Regions from separate parts of the Pediococcus damnosus genome, predicted to be linked through region 1. Evidence: a T-box and tRNA genes for the amino acid it is inferred to sense, from the RefSeq annotation. Region 1 holds a T-box; the other holds one or more tRNA genes.
What was found. The T-box of region 1 lies ahead of leuS (leucine--tRNA ligase). A T-box ahead of a tRNA ligase gene usually reads a tRNA of that ligase, here a tRNA-Leu.

Region 1 (4,445 bases):
TTAAACAACAATGTTCACAATCTTATTTGGAATTGCAATCACTTTACGAACCGTTTTTCCATCTAACCATTCTTCCATTGTTTTATCTGCTAAAGCTAATTTTTCTAATTCATCTTTACCTGTGTCTTTAGCAACCTGCATATGAGAACGAACTTTACCATTTACTTGAAGAACAATTTGAACAGTCGACTCCTCTAGCTTTTTAGGATCAAAAGTTGGCCAAGCTGCATAGGTGATGGTTTCATCATGTCCTAATAATTGCCATAGTTCTTCAGCGACATGCGGCATAATTGGTGAAATCATTTTTACAAAACCTTCCATGTATGCTAGTGGTAAAGCATCCACTTTATAAGCTTCGTTTATAAATACCATCATCTGTGAAATAGCTGTATTATAATGAAGATTTTCGAAATCTTCTGTAACTTTCTTCACGGTTTGGTTATATACTTTGTCGAGCTTGCCATCATTAAAGGTTGTGACGCGATCACGAGGATGATTATTTTCATCAATCATCAAACGCCAAATTCGCTCGATCCATTTTTCACTACCATGAATGCCATCCTCACTCCAAGCCACGGACTCGGTCAAAGGTCCCATGAACATTTCATAGAGACGCAACGTATCTGCCCCATATTGATCAACAATATCATCAGGATTAATGACGTTACCCTTAGATTTAGACATTTTTTCATGATTGTCGCCCAAAATCATTCCTTGGTTAACTAACTTCTGGAAAGGTTCCTTTGTTGGGACAACTCCGAGATCATACAAAACCTTGTGCCAGAATCGGGCATAAAGCAAATGCAAGACGGCATGTTCTGCACCACCAATATACAGATCCACTGGTAACCATTCTTTCAAAAGATCCATATCTGCAATGCGTTTTTCGTTATGCGGATCAATGTATCTCAAATAGTACCAAGAACTACCTGCCCATTGTGGCATAGTGTTCGTTTCACGACGCCCCTTACGACCGTTCTTATCCACAACATTAACCCAATCCGTTAAGTTAGCAAGAGGACTTTCATAAGTTCCAGATGTTTGGAGATCCTTAGCAGCTGGTAGCTTTAGTGGCAACTCATCTTCTGGAACCAAAGTTGTTTCACCATCTTCCCAATGAATAACAGGAATAGGCTCACCCCAGTATCGTTGCCGTGAGAAAATCCAGTCACGCAAACGATAATTAACTTTCTTATGACCGGCACCCTTTTCTTCTAACCAAGCCAATATTTTATCAATGGCAGTAGTTTTATCTAAACCATCTAGAAATCCAGAGTTAATGTGCACGCCATCTCCAGTATAAGCAGCGTCATCAACGTCGCCACCCTCAATAACTGGTTTAATTGGTAAATCAAACTTCTTTGCAAACTCCCAATCACGTTGATCATGGGCTGGAACGGCCATGATTGCGCCAGTTCCATATGAAGCCAAGACGTAATCAGCAATCCAGATTGGCAATTTTTCACCATTAACTGGATTAATTCCGTAAGCTCCGGTAAACACACCAGTTTTATCTTTATTTAAATCTGTTCGTTCCAAATCTGATTTAGTTTCAATCTTCTTCTCATAAGCTTCCACAGCTGCTTTTTGAGCGTCTGTCGTAATCTTTTTTACCAGTGAGTGTTCTGGTGCGATAACCATGTAGCTTGCACCAAACAGCGTGTCAGGGCGGGTTGTATAGATCTCAATTTCATCATCAGTCCCAGCAACTTTAAAGTTAACACTGGCCCCCGTTGAACGGCCAATCCAGTTTCGTTGCATTTCCTTGATACTGTCGGGCCAATCAATCAAGTCTAAATCATCTAGCAAACGATCAGCATATGCCGTAATCTTAAGCATCCATTGCTTCATGGGGACCCGATAAACTGGGTAACCACCCCGTTCTGTCTTTCCATTAATTACTTCTTCGTTAGCAACCACTGTGCCTCCCATCATATCAGGAGCCCAGTTAACTAAAGTTTCTTTTTCGTAAGCTAACCCTTTTTTGTACATTTGCTCAAAAATCCATTGGGTCCACTTGTAATACTTAGGATCAGTTGTATTAATTTCGCGATCCCAATCGTATGAAAAACCAAGTGACTTAATTTGGCGTTTGAAATTTTTAATATTGTGAGCAGTAAATTCACGCGGATTATGCCCTGTTTTTAAAGCATACTGTTCTGCTGGTAACCCGAAAGCATCCCAACCCATTGGATGGAGGACTTTATAACCTTGCATCCGTTTGAAACGGGCCATGATATCTGTTGCTGTATAGCCTTCTGGATGCCCTACGTGCAGCCCTTGTCCAGATGGGTAAGGAAACATATCCAAAACATAGTATTTAGGCTTGCTAGAATCCTCAACTGTTTTAAATGTTTTGTGTTCGCGCCAGTAATGCTGCCATTTACGTTCAATTATCTCATGATTATATGCCAAATTTATTCCACCCTTTCTAAAATAAAAAAAGTCCTATAAGATATCAAAAAATATCTTATAGGACGGAAGTCTCCGCGGTACCACCTATATTTACGATTGAATAAGTCAGTCGAACACTCAAATTCTTAACGCGAATTCACGTTAACAGCTACTTTAACTTCACCGTTAATTAACACAAAAGATGAGTTCAGCACAGTTCCAATCTATACTCACATTTCCGTACAGTTTCTGAAAGAAGTTCCGTGCTTACTATTTCTTTTCAACTAATATTAATGGACTAATCCTATCAAATTAACTAAAAAAAAGCAAGGTATGTGTCAAGTTTTCCTAGGTGCCTTATAATCAACCAAATATTTATACACAATAATTAGTTTGAAAATATTTTTGCCATTGCTCCGATAGGGCTACTTGTTGGGGCATCAACTGGTATTTTACCTGAAAGAACTCCAATATGCTTAGAATGGTGCTTGTTGCTCAGCTGAGCTGAACTCAACGTCTTCAATGATTCCGTAGCGATCTCAATCGTTAGCTCTTGTAACTTTCTTAAACCACCACGTAAGTATTTATCTAGCTTACCGTTTACCCGAGCTTCAATTAATTTCAACATAGCCTCAAGGCCCTTTTCGGACCATACTTTGCCTTGCTTTTTCATTCGATACGTGTACGCTCTGTGTGAGCTTTCAACGGATCCCAATTTGCCGACCCTCATGAAGCCACGATCGTGTGGAGACTTTATAAACTGCCAATTTCTTGCCAAATATTGTCTTAGGACCCTTAGGCTCTCAAGTTCCTTATCAGTTTTAATTTGCGACTCAAATGTATCTAAAATAACGTTTAACTGATTCTGATCATACAGGCTAACGCTCTTAACGGCCTTATCAACCAATGGATTAAATAAACCAAAGGTTTGTTTAATCTTTTTGACAAAGTGATACCGATCGATAGTAAATTCAACTCTTTGAGCACTCGGAACTATTTCTCGCATACTTTTCGGGTTATACCCTGGGCCACCATCACTTGCTGTAAACACGGTCATTTCACTGATTTTATAATACTTCTCAATGTAGTCAGTTACTCGTTTTTGAACCTTTTTTTGATTGATACCAACAAACTCAACTTTGTTTGATCTTGTTCCATCTAATCCTGATTCAAAAACAATGTAATGGTGGACGTCTTGTCTTCGTCGATTAATTTTGTGTATCTCAAAGGCATCGCCTTCAACCACTAAGTTTTCAACTTTTCGTTTCTTAACTAGTTTCTCTTCGGACGATTTTTCTTCTGTCTTCACGGTATCTGCCATGTCTCTGATAATTCGGTCTACTGACCAGGCACTAATATCCGTCTGACTTGCCAGATTGATCATTGCGGCCGTATTTCTCATCGTTGTCGTTTGCCCAATTTTGGCAACGACACTTTTAAAATAAGGTGAAATTCTTTTTCTTTCTTCCAACTGAAGTTGTTCATCCAACGGGAAGTAATAACTTCCATTGGGTCGAAGATAACATCTTCTTTCAAAATTCACGGCGCCAAACATAAACTCAATTGTTCTGGCCTGTCGATTAATGAATGTATTTTCTGCCGGAATTGATGGAACGAGTGTTTCATCTAATTGCCTCAGATATTCAGCTACAACCAGCTGGAATGACTTCCTAAGATGAAGAATTACCTGCTCCTCTAAATCAAATAAACTGTCTAAATTTCCCAATGATTCAATAAAATCTGCTAAAATATACATGAAAGACCTGTATCCCTTCCTTTAATCTTCGTCGATTAAAAGGCTACAGGTCTTTTTCTATATATTCAACTCAAAATGAATATTCCTAGAATTTTATTGACCATCTAGGAAAACCTTACACTAACAAAGCAAGACATCTCAAAAAATCTGATATACTGGAATCGCATTGTGAAAGTTAAAAAGGAGAAATTTATGTCATCAACCAAACAGCATCACCTATGGCTTATTTTAGGTTTAATAACTGGAGTCCTTTTTATTTGGCTCACACTCTCAGTTTATTTACAAACCAACTTTG
Region 2 (4,445 bases), 940 kb from region 1:
GATAAGTTAACACCTGCTTTGGAAAAACAGATTAAGGCTGCTGATAAAATTCAGACGGTTGAAGATCTTTATTTGCCTTACAAACAAAAACGGCGAACAAAAGCTACAATCGCTAAAGAACAGGGATTAGAACCCTTCGCTTTTTGGTTGTTAACTTTTCCACAAACTGGCTTGGAACAAAAAGCCAGCGAATTTATTAATGCAGATAAAAAAGTTGCAACTGTGGATGATGTTTTTGCCGGCGCCCATGAAATTTTGGCAGAAGCTTTTGGGGATAGTGCTGGATTTCGGGATTGGATTCGAAATTATACGCATAAAAAAGGGCGTTTCAGTTCACAAGTTAAACCTAAAGGAAAAGAAAAAGACGAACAGGGTGTGTATCAACTTTATTATGATTTTGATGAATCCATTGAAAATATGGTGTCTCACCGAGTTCTAGCAATTAACCGCGGTGAAAAAGAAGGAGTTCTAAAGGCACAAATTAATGTGGATGAAGATCCCATTATGCGCTATCTTCATTTCCGAATTATTGGGAGTCATGAAGGCCCCGCGGTAAAGTATTTACAGGCGGCTTATGAGGATTCCTATAAACGATTTATAGGTCCCGCAATTGAACGTGAATTGCGCAATGAGCTTAGTGAAGAGGCCAACACGCAGGCCATTAATGTATTTGGTGAAAATTTATACCATTTATTGATGCAAGCACCAATTAAAGGAAAAGTTGTATTAGGTTTTGATCCAGCCTATCGAACTGGCTGCAAACTCGCGATTATGGATCCAAACGGAAAATTCTTAGCTAAAAAAGTTATTTATCCTCATAAGCCAGCTTCTGCAGCTAAACGACAGGCGGCTGCCGGTGAATTTAAACAATTTTTGGAAGACTATCAAGTTGAGATGATCGCCATTGGTAACGGGACAGCTAGCCGAGAATCTGAAGAATTTGTTGCGCAAGTTTTGAAAGAGATTCCGCGTAAAATTTATTATGTGATTGTTAACGAAGCCGGTGCATCTGTATATTCTGCTAGTAAGGCAGCTCGAGATGCTTTTCCAGAATTACATGTTGAAGAGCGGAGTGCCATCAGTATTGGGCGTCGTTTACAAGATCCGCTTGCGGAATTAATTAAAATTGATCCTAAGGCAGTGGGTGTGGGGCAGTACCAGCATGATGTCCCACAAAAGAAATTAACCAATCAGTTGGATACAGTGATTGAAACAGCCGTTAACCAGGTTGGTGTGAACTTGAACACTGCCAGTCCGCAACTATTAGAGCATATTTCTGGTTTAACCAAAACCACTGCTCAAAATATTGTGACATGGCGAGATGACAATGGTAGTTATGAGGCGCGGAATCAGTTAAAAAAGGTACCCCGTTTAGGACCGAAAGCTTATGAGCAGTCAGTGGGATTCTTGCGAATTGTGCAGGGTAAAAACGGCTTAGACAATACGGACATTCATCCGGAAAGCTATAAAGTCGCAAAAAAATTGCTTGGTAAAGTTGGCTTGAAGTTAGATCAAATCGGTACAGATGAGGCTGTTCAAGCATTAGATCGTTTGAATGTGGCTCAAACTGCTCAAGAATTAGACGTTGGACAAGAAACTTTAGAAGATATTATTGATGGTTTAAAAAAGCCAGGTCGTGATTTACGGGATGGCATGCCAACACCGTTACTTCGCAGCGATGTGTTAACTTTAGAAGATTTGAAAGTGAATATGAAACTTCAGGGGACGGTCCGAAATGTGGTCGATTTTGGCGCCTTTGTAGATATTGGTGTGAAGCAAGATGGTTTAGTCCATGTGTCAAAATTAACGAAGAAATTCATTAAGAATCCAGGTGAAGCTGTTTCGGTTGGGGATGTTGTGACAGTTTGGGTGGAAAGTGTTGATTTAGATCGGCACCGAATCCAACTTACAATGCTTGATCCAAACGAATAAGCAAATCAATGACGGATACTGAATTGCAAAAATTAGTCGAGAAAATTTCACTAACGGATTTTCACAGACAATTTAAACATCATGCTTTTTTCAATCAGCGGTTAAGAACAACTGGTGGTCGCTATCAACTACAGACACATGATATTGATATTAATCCGCGAATGTTATCTGAACATGACATGCCTACATTGGTGGGAATTGTGAAACACGAATTGTGCCACTATCACTTGCATTTAACTCATCAAGGGTATCAACATCGGGATGCCGATTTTAAACACTTGTTAGCACAGGTGCATGGGTCTCGGTTTGCGCCGGCGGTCCAAATAAGTTCACGCAGTAAGATGCAATTGGTGTATCAGTGTCAAAGTTGTGGGTTACTGTATCATCGCAAGCGGCATATTAATTTAAAAAAGTATCGATGTGGTAAATGTGGTGGCCCACTGCGGTTAATTCAAACCTTACGCAGGTGATTTTGAGAAAAAAGGTTGTAACTATTACCGATTTTTGCTAATATAGTTTAGGTAATAGTTTTGTTGCACCCATGGCGGAATTGGCAGACGCGCAAGATTAAGGATCTTGTCGGGAGTTTTCCCGGTGGAAGTTCGAATCTTCTTGGGTGCATAAATAAAAAGCCACAAATTCTTATTTTTAAGAATTTGTGGCTTTTTTGTACATTAAATTTTTAGTTTTTCAAAGAATGATATTTATAAACATGGGTCATCAAAGCCGTTGTATCACTGCTCATGTCATCATCATGAATTACAACAGTAATTAATTTGTGGTGGCCTGGTTTCTGGCTAGATCCGATTAAACAGTAACCTGCCCGCGGTGTGTAACCATTTTTAAGCCCGTTAATATAAAGGGAACGGACATTATATTTACGACCTGGTAAAGTGGTATTCACATTGTGGACCCATTGACCATGGACTTTCAGGTTATTTATCTTAGTTGTTTGGTTCACTTCAGGATATTTATTCAGGAGATTTCTGGCAACCACGGCCATATCATGCGCCGAAATGGTATTTTGCGCGTAGGCACTTGAACCAGGATAGCGATAACCATAACCGTTCAGATCACCGTTATCTAAGCCACTTACTGACACAATGTAGTTACCACGAAGCCCCCAACTATTTAATTGCGAACGCATTCTTTGGACTTGTTTGACATTGCTACCAGAAACCCAACGCCCCAAAGCAATGACTGCTGCGTTAGAAGAATCGATTAGAGCCGCTTGGTAAAGTTGCTTAACTGTATATCTGACGCCATGTTTAAGAACAAATCCGCCGCAAGCATAACTTCTCGACATATTATAGAGACCACTGCCAGATGTATTCACGATGGAATTCCATGAATATTTTTTACTATGGACTTTTTGGAGCACGTTATAGATGGTAAGCAGTTTAATTGTGGAAGCTACTGGTACTTTAGCGGTAGCACTTTTATTGTAGAGGAACTTTCCTGTGTTGACATCAATTGCGGCCGCATGCGTGGATTTAATCCAGAATGGGGCACCACCTTTTGTGAGGTATTGTTGCCATACCCAACCAGAATACTTTTTATTACCACTTCTGACATAGAAGTAAACCGCGTTGGCCCTATTGTGACGAAGGGTCTCCTTTTTGGTAACGTACCAGCTGGTATGCGGATGTGATTTCAATAAAAATGCGCATCGAGAGTGGCTCTGATTATATGCTGCACCAGAATTGCTTTTATTATGGTAGGCAGTTGATCGGACATTTGAAATAGAAACCCGTTTATAGGTGGACTTGGCATTTACTGAATTTGTCGTGGAAAACATAAATAAAGCCACAAAAACGGTTAAAACGGTTAATACTGATAAAAATTTTCGATACATATGTAAAAATCCTTTCTAAATATGATACACACGTTGCATATTATGTAGTGCGTTCAATAAATAAGTTTAATCTGAATCGAGCTAAACATCAAGGGTGGCTGAGTTTTTATACCTAAACAAGAATTAAACTCTGTATTAATTCAGGTGGTGTGCTAGAATGATACTGTATTATAAGTGTATCAAAAAAGGGACATACAGAACTGAGGAACAGGTTATGAAACGAAAAGATCGTATTTACCAATTTATTATAGAAAAAACAACGTTAAATGAAACCAATCAATCAACTGATACCAAAACCTTTACCACTGAACAAGTGGCAAAAGAACTGGATTTAATTCGGTCAAATGTTAGTAAAGAATTAAATCAACTGGTACGAGAAAATAAACTGACTAAATTATCAGGACGTCCGGTTCGCTATTGCCGATACGTTGGTGACCAGGAACCAAAAAAAGAAGTTATCACTTCACCATTATCAGCAGGAAAACGACGAATTCACAGTGGCTTAGAACATACAGAAAAACCACAGGGCCCAACTGGAACTAATGATGTTTTCGAACATATGATTGGTAACAGTTCCAGTATGCGAAATCAAATTGAGCAGGCCAAGGCTGCAATTTTGTATCCACCGCGGGGTTTAAACACACTGGTGATTGGCCCA

Region 2: it encodes a tRNA-Leu, which carries the amino acid that the T-box ahead of leuS (leucine--tRNA ligase) is inferred to sense. The anticodon was not compared.

Annotation. Positions count from the first base shown of each region.
Region 1 covers NZ_CP012294.1:1,759,390-1,763,834, reverse strand. Annotated here, with positions in the region: gene leuS (leucine--tRNA ligase) at 1-2,415, opposite strand; T-box leader at 2,471-2,687, opposite strand; gene ADU73_RS08270 (ISLre2 family transposase) at 2,783-4,150, opposite strand; gene ADU73_RS08265 (phosphatase PAP2 family protein) at 4,343-4,445, shown strand, end outside.
Region 2 covers NZ_CP012294.1:821,302-825,746, reverse strand. Annotated here, with positions in the region: gene ADU73_RS04005 (Tex family protein) at 1-1,932, shown strand, start outside; gene ADU73_RS04000 (SprT family protein) at 1,941-2,402, shown strand; tRNA gene ADU73_RS03995 (tRNA-Leu) at 2,468-2,553, shown strand; gene ADU73_RS03990 (D-alanyl-D-alanine carboxypeptidase family protein) at 2,615-3,787, opposite strand; gene ADU73_RS03985 (sigma-54-dependent transcriptional regulator) at 4,002-4,445, shown strand, end outside.